Regions from separate parts of the Streptomyces sp. NPDC006193 genome, predicted to be linked through region 2. Evidence: riboswitches for the same ligand, from Rfam matches in the RefSeq annotation. Region 2 holds a riboswitch; each other region holds the start of a gene.
The links. A riboswitch is a leader RNA that binds a small molecule or an ion and turns the genes downstream of it on or off. The one in region 2 is predicted to bind cyclic di-AMP.
Positions count from the first base shown of each region.

Region 1: another riboswitch for cyclic di-AMP. It lies ahead of ABZ261_RS09520 (C40 family peptidase); the one in region 2 lies ahead of ABZ261_RS17335 (glycoside hydrolase).
Region 3: another riboswitch for cyclic di-AMP. It lies ahead of ABZ261_RS01810 (M23 family metallopeptidase); the one in region 2 lies ahead of ABZ261_RS17335 (glycoside hydrolase).

Region 1 is NZ_JBEXTB010000006.1:208,291-215,618, reverse strand. It holds gene ABZ261_RS09550 (adenosylmethionine--8-amino-7-oxononanoate transaminase) at 1-692, opposite strand, end outside; gene bioB (biotin synthase BioB) at 685-1,917, opposite strand; gene ABZ261_RS09540 (8-amino-7-oxononanoate synthase) at 2,065-3,192, shown strand; gene ABZ261_RS09535 (DUF397 domain-containing protein) at 3,282-3,503, opposite strand; gene ABZ261_RS09530 (helix-turn-helix transcriptional regulator) at 3,513-4,373, opposite strand; gene ABZ261_RS09525 (ATP-binding protein) at 4,586-5,044, shown strand; gene ABZ261_RS09520 (C40 family peptidase) at 5,679-6,152, opposite strand; cyclic di-AMP (ydaO/yuaA leader) riboswitch at 6,156-6,293, opposite strand; gene ABZ261_RS09515 (hypothetical protein) at 6,727-7,032, opposite strand; gene ABZ261_RS09510 (ATP-dependent Clp protease proteolytic subunit) at 7,040-7,328, opposite strand, start outside.
Region 2 is NZ_JBEXTB010000016.1:106,427-113,754, reverse strand. It holds gene pcrA (DNA helicase PcrA) at 1-2,202, opposite strand, end outside; cyclic di-AMP (ydaO/yuaA leader) riboswitch at 2,463-2,630, shown strand; partial or broken gene ABZ261_RS17335 (glycoside hydrolase) at 2,639-2,959, shown strand; partial or broken gene ABZ261_RS17330 (C40 family peptidase) at 3,755-4,216, shown strand; gene ABZ261_RS17325 (hypothetical protein) at 4,233-4,586, opposite strand; gene ABZ261_RS17320 (NlpC/P60 family protein) at 4,922-5,992, shown strand; gene ABZ261_RS17315 (response regulator transcription factor) at 6,162-6,899, opposite strand; gene ABZ261_RS17310 (PspC domain-containing protein) at 6,896-7,328, opposite strand, start outside.
Region 3 is NZ_JBEXTB010000002.1:16,135-23,462, reverse strand. It holds gene ABZ261_RS01820 (dihydrofolate reductase family protein) at 1-937, shown strand, start outside; tRNA gene ABZ261_RS01815 (tRNA-Met) at 996-1,069, opposite strand; cyclic di-AMP (ydaO/yuaA leader) riboswitch at 1,368-1,535, shown strand; gene ABZ261_RS01810 (M23 family metallopeptidase) at 1,543-2,574, shown strand; gene ABZ261_RS01805 (aldo/keto reductase) at 2,636-3,580, shown strand; gene ABZ261_RS01800 (PrsW family intramembrane metalloprotease) at 3,718-5,097, opposite strand; gene trmB (tRNA (guanosine(46)-N7)-methyltransferase TrmB) at 5,194-6,018, opposite strand; gene lhgO (L-2-hydroxyglutarate oxidase) at 6,186-7,328, opposite strand, start outside.

The DNA.
Region 1 (7,328 bases), on a different contig from region 2:
CGCAGGTAACCGGGGGAGTGGAAGCGCATCCCGCCCGCGCCCTGCACCACCGGCTCCACGATCACCGCGGCCAGTTCGTCCGCGTGCCGGCCGATCAGCTCGCGCAGGTGCTCCGCGTACGACTCCTCGTACTCCGCGGGCGGCGCGTCCGCGAACACCTGGCGGGGCAGCACGCCGGACCACAGCTCGTGCATCCCGCCCTCCGGGTCGCACACCGACATCGGCTGCCAGGTGTCCCCGTGGTAGCCGCCCCGCCAGGTCAGCAGCCGCCGCTTGCCGGCCCGGCCGAGCGAACGCCAGTACTGCAGGCACATCTTCACCGCGACCTCGACCGACACCGATCCCGAGTCGGCCAGGAACACATGCTCAAGACCCTCGGGCGACATGTCGACAAGGTGCTTGGCCAGGCGGACGGCGGGCTCGTGCGTGAGCCCGCCGAACATCACGTGGCTCATCCGCCCGAGCTGCCGCCGCGCGGCCTCGTTCAGCACCGGGTGGTTGTAGCCGTGGACGGCCGACCACCACGACGACATGCCGTCGATCAGCTCGCCGGAGCCGTCGGCCAGCCGCAGCCGGACCCCGCTCGCGGCCTCCACCACGAGCGGTTGGGCGCGTCCGGGCATCGGGCCGTACGGATGCCACACGTGCCGCCGGTCCAGCTCCAGCAGTTCCGGCACCCCGAGTTCAGGCATTGGGCGCGAGGTCCGTTCCCGCGCCCCGGCGGCGGACGGCGACGAGGTCGGGGCGCGGCCCGGCCGCGGCCGGCGCGGACGCCGTGCCGCAGACCCCGCCGCCGGCGTGCGAGCCGCACGCGGCGTCGGCGTCCGGGCCGCAGCCGCCCCCGGCGTGCGCCCCGCGACCCTCGCCCGGGCCCTCGTCCGCGTGCGACCCGCAGCCGCCCCCGGCCGCCGTGGCCCGGTGCTCCGGCAGGGTGACCTCCCCGGCGCCCTCCACCTCGAAGCCCGCGTCGGCGATCATCTCCAGGTCCGCCCTGCCGGCCTGGCCCTCGCTGGTCAGGTAGTCGCCGAGGAAGATGGAGTTGGCCAGGTGCAGCGCCAGCGGCTGCATGGTGCGCAGATGGACCTCGCGGCCGCCCGCGATGCGGACCTCCACGTCCGGGCAGACGAACCGGACCATCGCCAGGATCCGCAGGCAGCGCTGCGGGGTGAGGTTCCATTCCTTGGCCAGCGGGGTGCCCTCGAACGGGATCAGGAAGTTCACCGGCACCGAGTCGGGGTCCAGTTCGCGCAGCGAGTAGACGACGTCGACCAGGTCCTCGTCGCTCTCGCCCATGCCCGCGATGAGCCCGGAGCAGGCGGACAGACCGGCCGCGTGCGCCTTCCGCACCGTTTCCACCCGATCGGCGTACGTGTGGGTGGTGGTGATGTCCCCGTACGTGGCCTGAGAGGTGTTGAGGTTGTGGTTGTAGGCGTCCGCGCCCGCCTCGCGCAGCCGCTCCGCCTGGCCGTCGGAGAGCAGGCCCAGGCAGGCGCACACCTCGACGCCCTCGTTCTGCTCCTTGATCGCCTTGATGGTCTCCGAGACCCGGTCCACGTCCCGGTCCGTCGGACCGCGGCCGCTGGCCACCAGGCAGACCCGCTTGGCGCCGCCCGCGAGGCCCGCGGCGGCTGCCTGCGAGGCCTCCTCCGGCTTGAGCCAGGTGTACTTCAGGATGTCGGCCTTGGAACCGAGCCGCTGGGAGCAGTACGAGCAGTCCTCAGGGCACAGGCCGGACTTGAGGTTGACCAGGTAGTTCAGCTTCACGCGGCGGCCGAACCAGTGCCGGCGCACCTTGCCGGCCGCGGCCACCACGTCGAGCAGGTCGTCATCGGAGGTGGCCAGCACGGCGAGCGCTTCCTCGCGGGTCGGCAGCTCGCGCCGAAGCCCCTTGTCCACGAGCGTGTTCAGCAGGTCCATGAGGCCCGATCCTGTCCTACCGGACCGCCCCCGGCCAAGGAGGGGTCGCACAACGGGCGCGGTTCGCCGTGTGGGTATTGCCACACCCTGGGCGGTGGGCCGTCCCGCTAATGTCTGTCCGCTACCTACAAAAGCCACGGAGGACCCATGGCGTTCGGCTGGATCGACGAGCAGGCCGGGGCGCGCCGCCGCGCCGGACTCGTCCGCACCCTGCGTCCGCGCCCCGCCGGCTCGCCGCTGCTGGACCTGGCGAGCAACGACTACCTGGGCCTGGCCCGCCATCCCGAGGTCACCGAGGGGGCGGCCCGGGCCGCGCGGGTCTGGGGCGGCGGCTCCACCGGCTCCCGGCTGGTCACCGGCACCACCGAGCTGCACACCGAACTGGAGCGCGCGCTGGCCGCGTTCTGCGGCTTCGAGGCGGCGCTGGTGTTCTCCTCCGGCTACGCAGCCAATCTGGCCGCGGTCACCGCGCTCGGCCCGCACGGCTCGCTGATCGTCTCCGACGCGGGCAACCACGCCTCCCTCATCGACGGCTGCCGGCTCGCCCGGGGCGGCACGCAGGTCGTCGGGCACGCCGACCCGGAGGCGGTGCGCAAGGCGCTCGCCGCGCACCGGGGAGCGGCGATCGCGGTCTCCGACACGGTCTTCTCCGTCGACGGCGACCGGGCCCCGCTGGCCGAGCTGGCCGCGGCGTGCCGGGAACACGGCGCGGGCATGGTCCTGGACGACGCCCACGGGCTCGGCGTGCTGGGCGAGGGCGGCCGGGGCGCGCCGCACGCGGCCGGACTCGCGGGCGCCGCCGACGTGGTGGTGACGGCGACGTTGTCCAAGTCGCTGGGCAGCCAGGGCGGAGTGGTGCTGGGCCCCGCCCGGGTGATCGACCACCTGGTCAACGCGGCCCGGACGTTCATCTTCGACACGGGACTGGCGCCCGCGGCGGCCGGGGCCGCGCTGGCCGCGCTGCGGCTGCTCGAACGCGAGCCGCAGCGGGCGGCGCGGGCCCGCGAGGTGGCCGCCGCCCTGCACGCACGGCTGACCGCCGCGGGCCTGGAAGCGGTGCGTCCGGACGCCGCGGTGGTCTCCGTGCGGGCTCCGTCCCCGGAGCAGGCGGTGCGCTGGGCGGCCGACTGCCGTACGGCGGGACTGGCCGTGGGCTGCTTCCGCCCGCCTTCCGTGCCGGACGGCATCTCACGGCTGCGGCTGACCGCCCGCGCGGACCTGTCCGAGGCCGAGATCGAACGCGCTGTACGGGTCATCGGCGAGACACGGCCGTGAGGCGGCGTGAGGCCGCCGTGACGCCGCCGTGAGGCGGGGTGACACGGCCGTGAGTCGCACGGAGGACGGGTGAGGGCGATCGAAACCGATCAGATGGCGGTCACGAAACCGGTCCAGCTGCCGGTGGAGAAGAGCAGCGCGGGTCCGGCCGGGTTCTTCGAATCGCGCACGGCGAGCAGGCCGGCGCCGGGGCCGGAGCCCGGTTGGGCCGTCTCCACGCAGTTGTTGGCGCCCGTGCTGTGGCTGCTGCGCAGCCAGCGCACGCCGCGCAGGTCGGTACTGGCAGGAACGTTCCGAGGCAGTGCGGTCATGGTGCCTCCTTACGCGCCGTCACCTATCCCGGCGATGTAGTCCACCGAGTCTTCGGGGGAGAGGGCTTGGGATTGAAGGGTGCGGAAGGCCTCGGAGTAGGCCACGAGGTCTTCTTTCCGTTCCAGATAGAGGCTACTCGTCAACTGGTCGAGAACTACTACGTCCAGGTCAGAAGTGCTCGGAAATGAGAAGATAACGAAAGGCCCGGTGAGGCCGACATGGGCCCCGGCCCCGAACGGCAGGACCTGGAGCCGTACCTGGGGCAGCTGGGCGGCCTCCGTGAGCCACTGAAGCTGCCGGGCCATCACCTGCGGGCCGCCGACCTCGCGGCGCAGCACCGCCTCGTCCAGCACGGCGCTCAGCAGCAGCGGCGGGTCCGCACGCAGCACGTCCTGCCGGGCCAGCCGCACCTCCACCAGCGTGTCCAGGCGGTCCTCGTCCAGGTCCTTCACGGCCGCCCGGGTGACCGCGCGGGCGTAGTCGGCGGTCTGCAGCAGGCCGGGCACGACCGTGGTCTCCAGGGTGCGCATCGCGCGCGCCTGCGACTCCAGGCTGATGAAGTCGCGGTAGGTGGGCGGCAGCACCCCCCGGTAGGCGTGCCACCAGCGGTGCCGTCCGCCCGCCTCGTCCGACCCCGCCAGCATCAGCAGTAACTCGCGCAGCTGTCCGTCCCGCACCGCGTAGGCGTCCAGGAGCAAGCGCAGATCGGCCGGTTTCACACCGCTGGCGCCGGTCTCGATGCGGCTCACCTTCGACTGGTGCCAGCCGACCAGCCGGGCGGCCTCACCGCTGGTGAGCCCGGCGCCGGTACGCAGCATGCGCAGTTCGGCGCCCAGTTTGCGGCGGCGCACCGCCGGACCGTTCTGCATGGGCTCCTCCTTACTCCGACCGGGCCGCCCGCATACGGTCCCGCGGCGCGGAGTTCACCGCATCGAGCGACAGATATATGCATATCTTGGTGGATCGCCCCCCGTGACCGGCCCGTCGGTGGCAGTCTGGCGGACAAGCACCAGTCCGGGACCGTACGCGAACCCTCCGCTGTATGTCGGACCGCGGTCCCGCGGGAAGGGACGACGTCGCCATGGCAGGCCACCTGGAAGCATCCGTCACTCTGCCGAGCGATCCCGCCTCGGTCTCCGCGGCCCGCTCCTACGTCGTGGGCACGCTCGCGGAGTGGGGCCTCCCGTCGGACACCGAGGCGGCCGAGACCGTGCGGCTCATCGTCTCCGAACTCGCCACCAACGCCGTCCAGCACACCTTCGGCCAGTCGCCCACCTTCACGGTCGCCATCGCGCTGGACCGGGACGAGCACCTGCACATCGGCGTCACGGACAGCCACCCGCGCTTCCCGAAGAGACTGCCCGCGGCCGTCCAGCAGGACAACGGCCGCGGCATGGTCATCATCCGGTGGCTCACCGCGGAGTGCGGCGGCAGGCTCCGCGTCCGCCCCACCCGCGAGGGCGGCAAGACGGTCTGCATCGAACTCCCCTGGGCCGCACCGGCCGCTCCGCTCCCCCCGGTGGGCCGGCCCGGCCCCTGACGCCCGCAGCCGGCGGGCCCGGTGGCGCGCGCAGGGGCGCGCGAAAGGCATGCGGCCGGATGCGTCACCTCCGCGCGGCGGGCGGCACGTCGTGCGGAGGGGTTGGCGGGCGCCCTCGTCCGGGCCGCACCGGCCGCTTCGGTCGCGGTCCGGACGGCGAGCGCGCGGGGTGTGGGCGCCCGGCCGGGAGAGCGGGCGCGGGGGAGCGCCGGGGTGCGCACCGCACCGCACCGCCGGCAGCCGGCGCAGCGGCCGTGCCGGTGGCCCTGCCCGCGTGGCAGGGGTCGCGGGGCCCGCACCGCTGAGGGGGCCGTTCGTGCGTGGCCGCGGGTGCCCGTGCCCGCGTCACGCGTGCCCGTGCCCGCGTCGGTCCGGGCCTGTGCGCTGCCGGGCGGGCGGCTGCGGGCCGAGGCCCGGCGTGCGCACCGGGGGCGCCGCGGCGGCCCGGAAGCCGCGGCGGTCGCCCGGAGACCGGCGCAGGGGCCGCCTCCAGGGCGGCCGCCGCGCCGGGTGAACGGCGGGGCGGGCGGCCGTGGCCGCCCCGGCCGCCCGTGCGGTGCGGGCGGGCGGCCGGGGCGGCGACGGCGGGCTCGGAGCGGCTCCCCAGCCGGAGCCGCTCCCGCGTCGGCGGCGGTCAGCTGACCCGGCCGTACCAGACGCTCTTGGTCCAGATCTTCTGGAGCCGCACCACGTCACCGGTCTTCGGGGCGTGCCATATCTTGCCGTGACCGGCGTAGATGCCGACGTGGTAGACGCTGGAACCAGAGTGGAAGAACACCAGGTCGCCGGCCTTGCGGTGCTTGGCGGAGATGTGGTGCGTCTTGTTGTACTGCTGGGCGGCGGTGCGCGGCAGCTTCTTGCCCGCCTTCTTGAACGAGTAGAGCGTCAGCCCCGAGCAGTCGAACCTGCGCGGCCCGGTGGCCCCGTAACGGTACGGGGAGCCCTTCTTGGACGCGGCGATGTGCAGTGCTTTCGTCGCCGTGGTCGCGGCGGAGGCGTCGGTGGCCAGTCCGGGCACCGCGATCGAGCCGCCCACGGCGGCGAGGGTGAGAGCCGAGGCCGTGCCGGCCCGGGCCATCAGCGACGGGACACGATTCAGCGCAGTCATGCGCAACCCTTCGTCAGCCGCCTGTGAAGGATGACCTGTCGGATTCGGGCTGGCGAAGTTGCCCGGCCGCGTTGCCGCGGCTTCACCCCAAGGATCGCCCGGAACCTCCGCCCGTCTGCGTCGAGCAGACGCGCTTCCGCGCCGGCGACCCGTCTTGCTCGGGTCCTCCACTCCTGCCGATCCACTCCGTCGACCGGTCATCCAGGCGGCGGCAGGACTCGGCGTCCGCCCGGACCGCCCCGCCGCTGTGGCGGGGGCTTGTCGTCAGACGGGATCTTCACTCACACCTGTCCGAAAATCCCAACGGAATCGGGGATTTGTGGTGTTACTCACCACTCACCCGTCCGGGTGGACCGCGCTGTGTTCGAACCTCCGTCAGTTCCCGTACGTAGCCCCCGACCTGCGACGAAGCGTCACGCGACGCTTCCTGGGCCCCCGCCGCGCGCAACTCGGGGAACCCGGGAACGGCTCGGGATGTAACCCGGTCGGGCGTACGTCGTTCGGGCCGTTTCAAGTCCGGCCCGAACGGCACGCGTCGACGGGGCGAACCCATCGGTCCGGACGTGTGTCCGTCTCAGCCCACGCCGTCGGTCGGGAGCGCGACGCGAGCGGTCCGGCGCTCACCGTCCAGCACCCGCAACGCCCGTGCCAGCGTGTCCCCGTGCAGCTCCGTCTCGCCCCGCTGGTGCATCAGCGCAAGGGCGTCACGCAGCTCTGCCGCCTTGCGCACCAGGGCCTGGGCCGCGCGCAGACCGCCGTACGTGTCACCGCTCCGGGCCGGGTTGACGCGGCCGAGCAGGTCGACCGCCTCCAGATAACAGTCGATCAGCTCGCCCTCGGCCCGGGTCAGGGCGGGCAGCGGCGGAAGTTCCGGCAGCATCGGGGGCTCACCGCGCGCCCGGTGCGCCCAGCGCGTCCCGGCGGCTGGGCACGACGCCGTCCACCAGGCCGTAGGCGAGCGCTCCGGGGGCGTCCAGGACGAGATCCCGCTCCAGGTCCTGGTGGACCTGTGCGGCCGTGCGCCCCGTGTGCCGGACGAGCATCGCCTCCAGCAGCTCCCGTACCCGGGTCAGTTCCCCGGCCTGGATGAGCAGGTCGCTGGGCTGCCCGCGCACCGGTTCCGGCAGTGCGGGCTGCCCGAGCACCATGCGCGCGCCGGGCAGCGTGAACCGCTTG
Region 2 (7,328 bases):
CTCCACATGGGTGGCCGGGATCTCCTCCAGGAAGCGGGAGGGCGGGTTGTACGACGGCTGGCCCCAGGCGCTGCGCATCGCCGACCGCGTCAGGTACAGCCGTTCCCGCGCGCGGGTGATGCCCACGTACGCCAGGCGCCGCTCCTCCTCGAGCTCCTTGGTCTGGCCGAGGGCGCGCATGTGCGGGAAGACGCCGTCCTCCATGCCGGTCAGGAAGACCACCGGGAACTCCAGGCCCTTGGCGGTGTGCAGCGTCATCAGCGTGACGACGCCGTCGCCGCCCTCCTCGTCCGGGATCTGGTCGGAGTCGGCGACCAGCGCGACCTGCTCCAGGAAGTCGGCGAGCGTGCCGCCGGGCACGGCGGCTCCCCCGGTCGCCGCTCCTTCCCCGTGTTCCTGTTCGAACTCCAGCGCGACGGCCGCGAGTTCCTGGAGGTTCTCGATGCGGGTCTCGTCCTGCGGGTCGGCGGAGGCCTGCAACTCGGCCAGGTAACCCGTGCGTTCGAGGACGGCTTCCAGGACGGTCGCCGGGCCCGCGCCGGACTCGACGACGGTGCGCAGGTCCTCCATCAGCGTGTTGAACCGCTTGACCGCGTTGGTGGAGCGCGCGGCCATGCCGTACGCCTCGTCCACGCGCTTCAGGGCCTGCGGGAAGCTGATCTTCTCCCGCTGGGCGAGGGCGTCGATCATCGCCTCCGCGCGCTCGCCGATGCCCCGCTTGGGCACATTGAGGATGCGGCGCAGCGGCACCGAGTCCTCCGGGTTGGCGAGGACGCGGAGGTAGGCCAGGACGTCCCGGACCTCCTTGCGCTCGTAGAACCGGACGCCGCCGACGACCTTGTAGGGCAGGCCGACGCGGATGAAGACCTCTTCGAAGACGCGGGACTGCGCGTTGGTGCGGTAGAAGACGGCGACGTCTCCCGCGCGCGCCTCGCCCGCGTCGACCAGGCGGTCTATCTCCTCGGCGACGAACTGGGCCTCGTCGTGCTCGGTGTCGGCGACGTAGCCGACGATCCGGGAGCCCTGGCCGGCGTTGGTCCACAGGTTCTTCGGGCGGCGGGACTCGTTGCGCTCGATGACCGCGTTGGCGGCGGACAGGATGGTCTGCGTGGACCGGTAGTTCTGCTCCAGCAGGATCGTCGTCGCGTCCGGGTAGTCCTCCTCGAACTGGAGGATGTTCCGGATCGTGGCGCCGCGGAAGGCGTAGATCGACTGGTCGGCGTCACCGACCACGCACAGCTCCGCGGGCGGCAGGTCGTCCTCGCCGGGCGGGACGTCCTCGTCGCGCTCCCCGGTGCCGACCAGTTCCCGCACCAGCGCGTACTGGGCGTGGTTGGTGTCCTGGTACTCGTCCACCAGGACGTGCCGGAAGCGGCGGCGGTAGTGCTCGGCGACGTCCGGGAAGGCGCGCAGCAGGTTGACCGTCGTCATGATCAGGTCGTCGAAGTCGAGGGCGTTCGCCTCGCGCAGCCGCGACTGGTACAGCGCGTAGGCCTGCGCCAGGGTCTTCTCGAAGCCGTCGGCGGCCTGGGCGGCGAAGTCCTCCTCGTCGATCAGCTCGTTCTTCAGGTTGCTGATCTTGGCGCTGAAGGACTTGGGCGGGAAGCGCTTGGGGTCGAGATCCAGATCCCGGCAGACCAGGGCCATCAGACGCTTGCTGTCGGCGGCGTCGTAGATGGAGAACGACGACGTGAAGCCGAGCTTCTTGCTCTCCCGGCGCAGGATGCGCACGCACGCGCTGTGGAAGGTCATCACCCACATGGCGTTGGCGCGCGGGCCGACGAGCTGCTCGACGCGCTCCTTCATCTCCCCCGCGGCCTTGTTGGTGAAGGTGATCGCGAGGATCTGGCCCGGGTGGACGTTCCGCTCGGCGAGCAGGTAGGCGATGCGGTGGGTGAGCACGCGGGTCTTGCCGGAGCCGGCGCCGGCGACGATGAGCAGCGGGGACCCGGCGTGCACGACCGCGGCGCGCTGGTTGTCGTTCAGCCCCTCCAGCAGTGCCGCCGAGTCGATCGCCGGGCGCGGGGCGCCGTCGCGGTAGTACGCGTCCCGGTCAGGCGGCGCGTCGAACTTCCCGCCGAACAGATCGTCCGGAAGCGGCTCCGGAGAGTGATCGTCCTCGGGCGGCGGCGGGGGCTCCTCGTCGCGCCCGCGAGGGGGCTGGAGGTCCGCCAGGAAGCTGTCGTCAAAGAGGCTGCTCATCGCTCTCCGAGTCTAGGGTGCCCCACCGACAACCGGCCGCGGTCCCCGGAAGACGGCCCCTTCACGCACGGGCCGGACCCGCGCCGGCGCGCCCGGTCCTCCCTCGCCCGGCGGACGGTCCTGGTGACGGGGGTGTGATTCCGCCCTCAGGTCACGGCAATGTATCGGACAAACCGCACACCAACCTTCACAGAAGACACACGAGTTGGCTAGGTTGCCGTCAGGCCGCACGACCCCTCTCCGGCGAACCTCGCCGGGCCGCGCGGCCTCCGCCGAGTCCGGCGCACCCCCTGCGCGGCGCCCGGAACCGGGGACCCACCGATCCTGGGGTGAATCGGCCGACTCCCGCCCGGGACGACGCCGTAGGGCAACCCTTCCGTCCGCCCGAACCCGACAGCTAACCCGGTAGGCGGCAGCATGGAAGGAGTCGCCTCCGTTGGCGTCGCACCGCAAGCCGCGCCCCGGCGGGACGCAGGGGGCGGGCATCCGCACCCCCGCTCTCGCCACCGCCGCCCTCACCTCCGTCGCCGTCCTCTCCCAGACGGCCGAGGCCGCCGCCGAGGCCGGTCACGGCACGCCCAGCCCGGAGGAGGTCGAGCGGAAGATCGACGATCTCTACCGCCGGGCGGGATCGGCTGCGGAGGCGCCCGGCGCGGGCAAGGAGCGGACCGCCGACGCGGCGCGGCGACGCACCGACAGCCTGCAGCGGCTCCGTGAAGAGGTAGCCCGCCGCGCGGCCCAGCACCGCGGCGCATCCGCCCAGCGGATCGCCGTCCCCGGCCGGCGCGGCACCGTCCCCGGCCGCACCGCGGGCGCAGTCACCGCCCAGCCGGGGATCGTCCCCGCTCAGCGCGGTGCCGTCAGCGGCCTTGCCGCGGGCGCCGCGCCGGCCGCCTGGGACAGGGGCGCCGCCGTGACGCCGGCGCGGGGCGGGGTCGCCGTGCCGGCCGCGTGGGACAGTGGCGCCGCCGTGCTGGCCGCTCCGAACGCCGCCGGCCCGGACGCCGTAATACCGCCCGCTGGGGACACGGGTCCTGTGCCGCAGGCCCACGGGCTGGGTTCCGCACCGGCAGCGTGGAGCGGGGACGCGGCGCCGACCACGTGGAGCGGGGACGCCGTGCCGGCCGCGTGGAGCGGGGACGCCGTGCCGGCCGCGTGGAGCGGGGACGCCGTGCCGGCCGCTCCGAACGCCGGGGCCCCGGACGCGGTGCCGCCCGCCTGGGGCGCCGGCCCGATGCCGGTGGCCCCGAGCGCCGCAGGCCCTGGCGTCCTTGCGCCCGTCCGAGACGCGGATGCCGTGGCGGTCGCCTGGCACGCTGACGCCGTGGCCGCCACCGGGAACGCGGCCGTCGCACCGCCCGCCTGGGGCGCCGATCCCGTGCTCGCCGCTGCGGACGCCGGGGGCCCGGACGTGGTGGCGCCCGTCCGAGGCGCGGGTGCCGCGGCAGGGCCCGTGGGCCCGGCCGTCGTACCGCCGCACGTCCGGGAGGGTGGCCGTGCGGCGCCCGCCCCGGGGCCGGCGGCCGGACCGCTGCGGACGGGCGCCGGGAGGGATCCCAAGGCGGCCAAGGCCACGGTGCAGAAGAAGCTGGCCCACGCGCGCGCACTGCTGTCGCAGCGGGTCGTGCAGGGCCCCGCGCCGTCCGGTGCGGACACGTCCAAGGCGAGCAAGGCCGTCGCCTTCGCGCGGGCCCAGCTCGGCAAGCCGTGCGTGTGGGGCGCGGCCGGTCCCGGCTCCTACGACTGCTCGGGCCTCACCCAGGCCGCCTGGAAGTCGGCCGGGGTCACCCTGCCGCGCACCGCCCGCGACCAGGCCGGCGCCGGCGTCGCGGTTCCGGCGGCGGACGCCCGCCCCGGTGATCTCGTCTTCTTCCACGACGACCGCAGCCACGTCGGGCTGTGCACCGGCGACGGCATGATGATCCACGCCCCCAGGCCGGGCGAGTACGTCCGCGAGGAGCCGGTCTCCTGGGCGGGCGGGTCGGCCGTCCGCACCGTGGTCCGGCCGGGCTGACCCGCAGCGCCGCGGATCAGGTCCAGAGCACGGCGATGAAGACGTTCGCCGTGGTCAGCAGGCCGACCAGCCCGAACTGGCCCTTGCTGATCCGCTCCTCGTCCCGCTTCACGTAGACCAGCCCGAGGATCACGATCAGCAGGGCCAGCTTGACGCCGATCTTGATGTTGTCGAGGTGGTGGCCGCCGGCCTGGTCGAGGCCGACGAGGGCCACCCCGGTGACCAGCATGGTCAGCGCGCCGTGCAGCATGCCCGGCACGAACCGGGCCGTTCCCTGGCCCATCGCCTTCATCTGGGTGAGGAAACCGCCGAGCAGCGCGGCGATGCCGACGATGTGCAGGCCGACGAAGAGATGGATGAGTACGTCCATGGGCCCGGAGCCTAGCCAGGAGCGTGCCGGTCTCCCGCCACCGGGCCCGCCCGGTGGCCCGCCCGCCGTCCCGGACGGTCCGGCGGATCGTGCACACCTGCGCTTCTTAGCACCTCACTGCCCTCCCCTGTCACATTTCCCGCGCTTCGATCATCACGCGCGTGAAGGCGACGGGTCGCAGCCACCGGTTCGATCACATGAGGGCACACCCCGGTCCGTCACCACCAGTTCCGAACACCGCGTTACCGACTCGTCACCTTCCGCCCTAGCGTCCTCCCCCAGGCGACCGGCTCCCGTCGGTCGCGCGAGTCGTACGGAAGGACGTGACACTCCAGGTGGCAGCGCACCGCAAGCCCCTGCATCGCTCGCTCAGCGGCCACACCGCCCGGACGGCCGCCACGCTCGCCCTGGCGGGCGCGGCCACCGCGACGGGTCTGGACGCGACGGCACACGCCGATCCCCGGCTCACGCCGGGGCAGGTGAAGGCCAGGGTGGACCGCCTGTACCGGGAGGCCGAGGCCGCCACCGAGAGGTACAACGGGGCGAAGGAGGAAGCGGACGCGGGGCGGCGGCGGCTGGGCGCGTTGCAGGACCGGGCCGCCCGCGAGCAGGAGAAGCTGAACTCCGCTCGGGACGCGCTCGGCTCGTTCGCGACGGCGCAGTACCGGGACGGCGGCATCGACCCGGCGTGGCAGGCGGCTCTGTCCAGCACCCCCGACCGGTACCTGGACGACGCCGCGCTCGCGGAGCGGGCCGGTGACCGGCAGGCCGCCGCCGTGGCGCGGGTACGCGAACGGCTGCGGGAGATCGAGCGGCTGCGCGGCGCCGCGCGCATCGAGCTGACCTCGCTGCGGTCGCGGCAGGCGGAGCTGAGACGGCACAAGAGGACCGTCACCGGCAAGCTGGACGAGGCCCGCCGGCTGCTGGCAAGGCTGACGCCTGACCAGCGGGCGCATGCCACCGGCGCCGACGCCGGAGGCGCGGGCGGGCACGTCTCCCGGTCGGCCGCGGACCCGCGGGAGCCGCTGGAGCGGGCCGGGTCCGCCGCGGCGCCCACCGCGCGCGCCGCGGCGGCCGTCGCCTACGCCTACGCCAAGCTCGGCAGCCCTTATGTGTGGGGCGCGACCGGGCCGAACGCCTTCGACTGCTCGGGCCTGGTCCAGGCCGCCTACCGCTCCGCGGGCATCTCCCTGCCCCGCACCACCTACGCCCAGATCGCCGCGGGACGACGGGTCTCCCGCTCCGAACTCCGCCCGGGCGACCTGGTGTTCTTCTACTCCGGGGTCAGCCACGTCGGCATCTATGTGGGCGGCGGCCGCATGATCCACGCCCCGAACCCGTCGGCCCCGGTCCGCTTGGCCCCCGTCGACCAGATGCCGTTCGCGGGGGCGACGAGGGTGGTCTGAGGAGCGGGACGGCCGGTGGTGCCCGCGTGGGCGGGTGGGGGGGGCGGGTGGGGGACGGCCCGCAGGGACCGGCCCTGTCGGACGGGACGCTCCGCAGCCGGCCGCGCCGACGGCAGGCCGCCGGGAGCGGACGCGGCGGCCGGCCCGCCCGGACGGGGACCCGCCCGGGTCAGACCAGTCGGCGGGCGGTCGCCCAGCGGGTCAGCTCGTGCCGGTTGGAGAGCTGGAGCTTGCGCAGGACGGCCGAGACATGGGACTCCACCGTCTTCACCGAGATGAACAGCTGCTTGGCGATCTCCTTGTAGGCGTAGCCACGGGCGATCAGGCGCAGCACCTCGCGTTCGCGCTGGGTGAGGCGGTCCAGGTCCTCGTCGACCGGAGGTGCGTCGGTGGAGGCGAAGGCGTCCAGGACGAACCCGGCCAGCCGCGGGGAGAAGACGGCGTCGCCCTCCTGGACGCGGAATATCGACTCGACCAGATCGGTGCCGGTGATGGTCTTGGTGACATAGCCGCGGGCGCCGCCGCGGATGACGCCGATCACGTCCTCCGCCGCGTCCGAGACGGACAGCGCGAGGAAGCGGACGGGCCGCTCGGGGTCGGCCGTCAACGCCGCGCACCGGCGCAGGACCTCGACGCCGCCGCCGCCCGGCAGGTGGACGTCGAGGAGGACCACCTCGGGCCGGGTGGCGGTGATGACCGAGACCGCCTGGTCGACGTCCGCGGCCTCGCCGACCACCTCGACCCCGGTCTCGGCGGTCCGGCCGATCTCCGCCCGGACGCCGGTGCGGAACATGCGGTGGTCGTCCACGAGCACCACCCGTACGTACCGCCCTCCCGCGCCGGACCCGCCGGCCTCGGCCGCCTCCGCCGCTCCAGCCGTGCCGTTCGCCTCGGTCGCGTCGCTCATGACGTCTTCTCCGCCCTCTCCATCTCCAGCTCGACCTCGGTGCCGCCGTCCGGAACCGCCCGCAGCCGGGCCGTGCCGCCGTGCCGCTCCATGCGGCCGATGATCGATTCTCTGACGCCCATGCGGTCGGCGGGTATCGCGTCCGGGTCGAACCCGGGGCCGCGGTCGCGCACGGACACGAAGACCGTCCTCCCCTCGACTTCGGCGTAGACCTGCACGGCGCCGCCGTCGCCACCGTACTTGGCGGCGTTCACCATCGCCTCGCGCGCGGCCTGCATCTGCGCCCCGGTCCTCTCGTCCAGCGGGCAGTCGCCGACTATGACGACCTCGATGGGCACGCCGTGCTTGTCCTCCACCTCGGCGGCGTTGCGCCGCACCGCCTCGGCGACCGTGTCCGGTTCGTCGGCCTCGTCCTTGCCGGTGCCCTCC
Region 3 (7,328 bases), on a different contig from region 2:
GAAGCGGCGCGCGGCCCGGCTGGCGGCGGGCCGGCCGGAGTACCCGCTGAAGGTGACCGTCACGGCCTCCGGCGACCTCGACCCCGGCGCCCCCTTCTGGCACACCGGCGGCGAGAAGCTGGTCTACACGACCGACGGGGGCGCCGAACGGCTCTCCCGCCTCCTCGGCGGCGCCGCCGGCGTGGTGCCGCTCGGCCCGGCCCTCGACTGGCGGGCCCTGCTGGAGCACCTGCACGACGTGCGCGGCGTCGGGCGCCTGATGGTGGAGGGTGGCGGACAGGTGCACACCCAGCTCCTCCAGCAGGGCCTCGCCGACGAACTCCAGCTGGTCGTCGCGCCGTTGTTCGTCGGCGACCCGGCGGCCCCGCGCCTGTTCGGTCCCGGGACCTACCAGGGCGGACGCCTGCGCCTGGTCGGCACCCGCCGCATCGAGGACGTCGTCCTCCTGCGCTACGAGCCCACGGCCCCCGGCACCGGCACGGAGCCCGCCGCGGCCGACCGCCACTGGCTGCGCACGGCCTGCGAACTCGCCGCGCTCTGCCCGCCGTCGGACACCGCGTTCAGCGTCGGCGCGGTCGTGGTCGCGGCCGACGGCACGGAACTGGCCCGCGGCCACTCCCGCGAGGGCGGCGATGCCGTGGTCCACGCCGAGGAGGCGGCCCTGGCGAAGATCGACCCGGCCGACCCGCGTCTGCCCGGCGCCACGGTCTACAGCAGCCTCGAGCCCTGCACGCGCCGGGCCTCCCGCCCCGTCCCCTGCGCCGAGCTGATCCTGCGGGCCGGGGTGCGACGGGTGGTCACCGCCTGGCGCGAACCCGACACGTTCGTCACGGCGGCCGACGGCGCGGGCGTCCTGACCGCCGCGGGCGTCCGGGTCGCGGTGCTGGCGGAGCTGGAGCCCCTCGCCAAGGCGCCGAACCGGCACCTGCTCGGCTGATCCGGGCCCGACAGCACTCAGGGCCGGAATCCTGTGGATTCCGGCCCTGAGCCTTCAGTAGCGGGGACAGGATTTGAACCTGCGACCTCTGGGTTATGAGCCCAGCGAGCTACCGAGCTGCTCCACCCCGCGTCGTTGTGTGACCAGCATACGCCATGGGCGGGACCGGATGCACATCGGTTCCCGTACCCCCCGCGCTCGTCACGGAAGGTGACCGGATGAGCGCCGTGCGCAGAGCTTCTGAGTCATCATCAAAACCGTCGGTGACTCCTGAGTCCGGGTCAACTCGCCCGGTTCAGGGGCATCTCGGCGGGAAAGTCCCGAGGTTTGAACGCCAACGATCAAGCCGAACGGCTTGGAAAGTGACCGGTAGGTCTATTAACGTTCGATAACGCAGCGCGGTCGTCCCAGCCGTCATCAGAGGCGGCTCCGTGCGCACGCGCCGAATCCCGCAAGGGAACCGGGGAACCACCACCCTGGGGTGAATCACGCGGATGCCGTCGTGAACTCATGGAGTCCACGCCGGTATACGCGCGTAGGAGACCTTCCTGCTCCGAACCCGTCAGCTAACCCGGTAGGCGGAGGAAGGAAAGGAGCACGCCCGCGTGGCGTCCAACCGGCCTGCCCCGAAAGCCCCGTACGCTCCGGCGAATGCCGGGACCCAGACCTTCGGCTACGGCGCCTACCGCGCCGAGGAGGGCCCCTGGGAGGAGTGGAACCCGACCGAGGAGTCCGTCGCCCCGGTCCGCGGCCGGCACCGCGTCGTCAAGCAGCGCGGCGGGTTCGCCCGCAGCTCCACCGTCCTCGGCGTCGGCGTGATCGCCGCGGTCGGCGCGGGCGGCATGGCCAGCGCCGACACCGGCAGGCCGCCGGTCGCCCTCTCCCTGCCGGACCTGCCCTCCGTCGGCTCCCTCTTCGACGACGGCTCCGCCGACACCCCCGAGGTCGCCACCACCGCGCTCAGCAGCGTCGCCGTGGCCTCCGGCACCGACGAGCAGGGCGCCGACGCGGGCGAGGCCCTGCGCAGCCGGATCATGGCCCAGGCCGAGCAGCAGCAGGGGCAGGCCGACAGCAGGGCCACCGCCGCCGCGGTCGCCGCCGCCCAGAAGCGGACCGCCGACGCCGCCGCCCGCGCCGAGAAGGAGGCGGCCGCCCAGGCCGCCGAGGCGAAGGAGGAGGCGGAGGCCGCCGCCGAGAAGAAGGCCGAGCAGAAGCGGCTGGCCGAACTGGCCCGGCAGTACACGCTGCCGACCTCCTCGTACACGATCACCTCGACGTTCGGCCAGGCCGGCTCGATGTGGTCCTCCGGCTACCACACCGGCCTCGACTTCGCCGCGCCCACCGGCACCCTCATCAAGGCCGTCCACAGCGGCACGATCACCGAGGCGGGCTGGGCCGGCTCCTACGGCTACCGCACGATCCTCACCCTCGACGACGGCACCGAGCTGTGGTTCTGCCACCAGTCCTCGATCAGCGTCTCGGTCGGCCAGAAGGTCTCCACCGGCGAGGTCATCGGCCGCGTCGGCGCCACGGGCAACGTCACCGGCCCGCACCTGCACCTGGAGGTCCACGCCGGCGGCCAGGCCACCGGCATCGACCCGATGGCGTGGCTGCGGGACAAGGGCCTCAACCCCTGACCGTGTCCCGCCGCGACCCGGCGCGGGATGCGACCGCCCGCCGCCGGTGTTGCAGTGAGGCATGACAGCACTGCACACACTCGGCTCCTCCGGCCTCCGGGTCTTCCCGCTCGCCCTCGGCGGCAACGTCTTCGGCTGGACCGCCGACGAGCGGACCTCCTTCGCGGTACTCGACGCCTACGCGGCCGCCGGCGGCAACTTCATCGACACCGCCGACGCCTACAGCGCCTGGGCCGAGGGCAACCGGGGCGGCGAGTCCGAGACGATCATCGGCAGGTGGATCGGCTCCCGCGGCAACCGCGACGACATCGTCATCGCCACCAAGGTCAGCCAGCATCCCGAGTTCCCGGGACTGTCCGCGAAGAACATCAAGGCCGCGGCCGACGCCTCCCTGCGCCGCCTGGGCACCGACCGCATCGACCTCTACTACACCCACTACGACAAGCCCGAGGTGCCGGTCGAGGAGATCATCGGCGCGCTGGACGACCTGGTGCGGGCCGGCAAGGTCCGGCACATCGCCGCCTCCAACATCACCCCCGAGCGCCTGCGGGCCTCCCTGGACTTCTCCGACCGCGAGGGCCTGGCCCGCTACGTCGCCCTGCAGCCGCACTACAACCTGGTCTCCCGCGACACCTACGAGGGCCCGCTGCAGGAGCTCGCCGCCCGCGAGGGCCTCGCCGCCGTCCCCTACTTCGCCCTCGCCTCCGGTTTTCTGACCGGCAAGTACCGCCCCGGCGCGAGCGTCGGCAGCGCCCGCGCCGGCTCGGCCGCCCGGCACCTGGAGTCCGCACGCGGCCGGCGGGTCCTGGCGGCCCTGGACGAGATCGCCGCCGCCCACGAGGTCCCGGTCGCCACGGTCGCCCTGGCCTGGCTGGCCGCCCGGCCGACGGTCACCGCCCCGATCGCCTCCGCGAGGACCGTGGAACAGCTCCCCGCGCTGCTGGGAGTGGCGGAGCTGCGCCTCACGGAGGGCGAGCTGGCGGCCCTGACGGCAGCCTCGGCCTGAGGCGGCCCGGCCCGCGCCGGCGCCGTCGGCCCGCGCCGGCGCCCGGCCGGGGCGGGCCGGGCGGAGGCGGGACTCGGGCCCGGGGCGGGCCGCGGAGGCGGGACTCGGGTCCGGTACGGGCCGAAGGGAGGCGGGACTCAGGTGCGGTACGGGTTGTACGCGGTGTACGGCACCGCCGCGTAGCCGCCGTACCACTGCGGGAATGGCGCCGCCGGATGTCCGTACCCCTGCGGGACCGGCGCCGTGTGCACCGGCCGGACCGGCGCCTGTGCCCGCGCCGCGTACTCCAGCGCCGGCCGCGCCACGTGCCTGCGCCTCCACAGCTCGTCCAGCAGCTCCCGCTCCCGTGCCGCGAAGTCGGCCCCGGCCTTCCCCTCGCGGCCCCGGCGCCGCAGGAACGCCAGCGAGGTGGCGTACGCCTCGTACTGGGCCACGGCGCGCGCGGCCGGGCGGCCGTGGTGGTGCCGGGCGTAGTCCCGGGCCGTCCGCCGCGCCCGCATCGACCCCAGCGCGAACGGCTCGGCGGGACCCAGCCACCCGGCCAGCGCATACGCCGGCAGCTCCGTCCGGACGGTCCGCAGCTCGCGCTGCCGGGTCCAGATCGCGAGCCACGTCACCAGCGCGAAGGCGGGCACCATGAAGGCGCCGTAGACGGCGAAGAAGCCGTACTCGCCGAAGGCGGCGGAGCCGTTCCACAAGGCGTGCATGCCCATCGCCAGCAGCAGCCCGCAGACCGGCGGCAGGACCCGCCGCACCCGCCGGCGCTCGCCGGACATCGCGGCGACGCCGAAGCCGATGCCGGTGAGGACGGTGAAGAGGGGGTGCGCGAACGGGGACATCACCACGCGCACGAAGAAGGTGGCGGCGGTGAGGGAGGCGATGCCGCGGCCGCCGGTGAGCTGGTCGGTTCCGAAGGCCGTGCCGAGGTAGAGGATGTTCTCGGTGAACGCGAACCCGGTCGCGGTGGTCCCCGCGATGACCACCCCGTCCACCAGTCCGGTGAAGTGCCGTCTGCGGAAGAGGAAGACCAGCAGCACGGCCGCGGCCTTCGCGGACTCCTCCACCACGGGCGCGATCACGGTGGCGCCGAGGGTGTCGGCGCCGGCCGGGTCGGCGGTGGCGGTGGCGACCCACCGCGTGGCGAAGCTGTTGGCCACGATGGCTATGAGCGCCGCCGCGCACGCCCCCCAGGCGAAGGAGAAGACCAGGTTCCGCCAGGGTCCCGGCTCCACCCGGTCCAGCCACCGGAACGCGGCTGTCAGCCAGGGCACGGGCAGCACGGCCAGACCGAGCCCGACGAGGAACCCCTCCGTGCCGGTCTGCCGCCGCACGAGCGCGAGGATCACCAGACCGGACAGCGCCAGCAGCGTGCTCAGCGCCGCGTACCCGAGCCGGCGCCCGGCTCCGGGCCGCGCCCGGGCGGCGGGGCGTCCCCCGCGCCGCCACCGGTGCGCGGGACGGAGCGCACCGCCACCGGGACTGGGCTGGCTCGGCGGGAACGGAGGACTGGTGGCCACGGCATCGACCCTAACGGTGACGGGGCGAGGGGCTGGAGCGGATCACCGGTACCGCACGGCGCTCGCCGCCCGGTGGTCACCGCCCGGTGGTGCCGCTCAGCGGTCCCGGTGCGGTACGCGCCGGAACAGCAGATCGTTCACCACATGACCCTTGTCCAGTCCCTGGCCCTCGAAACGGGTCAGCGGACGGAACTCCGGGCGTGGCGCGAAGCCGCCGTCCGCCCGGGTGTTCTCGAAGTCGGGGTGCGCGGTGAGCACGTCCAGCATCTGCTCGGCGTACGGCTCCCAGTCGGTCGCGCAGTGCACGATCGCGCCGGGCTTCAGCCGGGTCGCGGCCAGCGTGAGGAAGGCGGGCTGGATCAGCCGCCGCTTGTGGTGCCGCTTCTTGGGCCAGGGGTCGGGGAAGTAGACGCGCAGCCCGTCCAGCGAGTCCGGGCGGAGCATCTCCCGGAGCAGGATGATCGCGTCGCCGTTGCCCACCCGGATGTTGGACAGGCCGTTGCGCTCGGCGAGGTTGAGCAGGTTGCCCTGGCCCGGGGTGTGCACGTCCACGGCGAGGATGTTGGTGTCCGGATCGGCCGCGGCCATCTGCGCGGTGGCCTCCCCCATCCCGAACCCGATCTCCAGGACCACGGGGCGGTCGTTGCCGAACAGCTCGCCGAGGTCGAGCACCCGCTGTCCGTCGATGTCCAGCCCCCACGTGGGCCACAGCCGCTGCAGGGCGTCGGCCTGCCCGGCCGTCACCCGGCTGCGCCGCGGCTGGAAACTGCGGATCCGCCGCTCGAAGTGGGACCCGGCGGGATCGGCCTTGGGGCCGTCCGGGAAGCGCGGCTCCCCCTTGGCCCGGGCATGCCGGACGGGGGCACCGGGGGTGTGCGGTGCCGAGGGCGGGGCGTCGGGGGTGTTCAGGGAGTCAGCCACAGTACGACCGATTTTAAGCGCCCCCGGTGCGGCGTCCCCCCGGCCGCGGTACCCGGGCGGAGCCCCCCGGCCCGCGGTCCGGGGCGGAGCCCTCCCGCCCACGGTCGGGGCGGAGCCCCTAGGGCCGCACGGATGCGGCGGCGGCGGGTGCGGCCCCCGGCGCGGCACTACGCCGAGCCCAGCATCCGCAGCGCCCGGCGCCCGATCTCCCGGCCGATGGGGAGCGAGGCGGTGGCCGCGGGCGAGGGCGCGTTGAGCACATGCACGGTCCGCGGCCCCTCCCGGATCAGGAAGTCGTCCACCAGCGTGCCGTCCCGCAGCACCGCCTGCGCCCGCACCCCGGCCGGGGCCCGCACCAGGTCCTCCGCCCCCACCCCGGGCAGCAGTCTGCGCACGGCGTCCACGAAGGCGGTCTTGGACAGCGAGCGGCGCAGTTCTCCCGCCCCGTACCGCCAGTGCCGCCGGGCGATCGCCCACGATCCCGGCCACGCCACCGTGCCGGCCAGCTCCCGGGGCCGTACGACCCCCCAGCCGTACCCCTCCCGGGCCAGCGCCGGCACCGCGTTGGGGCCGACGTGCACGCTGCCGTCGACGCCGCGGGTCAGATGCACACCGAGGAACGGGAACGCCGGGTCGGGCACCGGATACACCAGGCCCCGCACCAGCTCCGGCCGGGCGAGCTCGTAGTACTCCCCGCGGAAGGGCACGATCCGCACCCCGGGCTCGTCCCCGGCGAGCCGCGCCACCTCGTCGCAGTGCAGGCCGGCGCAGTTCACCAGCACACGCGCGCGCACGACGTCCCCGCCGGCGGTGAGCACGGCCACGCCGCGTTCCGGCCGCCGGTCCACCCGGACGGCCCGCGCGCCGTACCGGAGCTCCGCCCCCGACGCCCGGGCCAGCTCCCGCGCGACGCCGGTGAAGTCGCACACCCCCGTCGTGCCGACGTGTATGGCGGCGAGGCCCCGCACCTCGGGCTCGTACTCGGTGATCTGCGCGGGCCCCAGCTCCCGCACCGGGATGCCGTTCTCCCGGCCCCGCTGCACCAGCGCGTGCAGCCGCGGCAGCTCCTCCCGCCCGGTGGCGACGATCAGCTTGCCGGTGACGGCGTGCGCGATGCCGTACTCGGCGCAGAACTTCACCATCTCGGTGGCGCCCCGCACCGCGTACCGCGCCTTGAGGGAGCCGGGGCGGTAGTAGATGCCGCTGTGGATGACCCCGCTGTTGCGTCCCGTCTGGTGCCGGGCCGGCCCGGGCTCCTTCTCCAGGACGGTGACCCGCGTGCCGGGCGCGGTCCGGGTGAGGGCGTACGC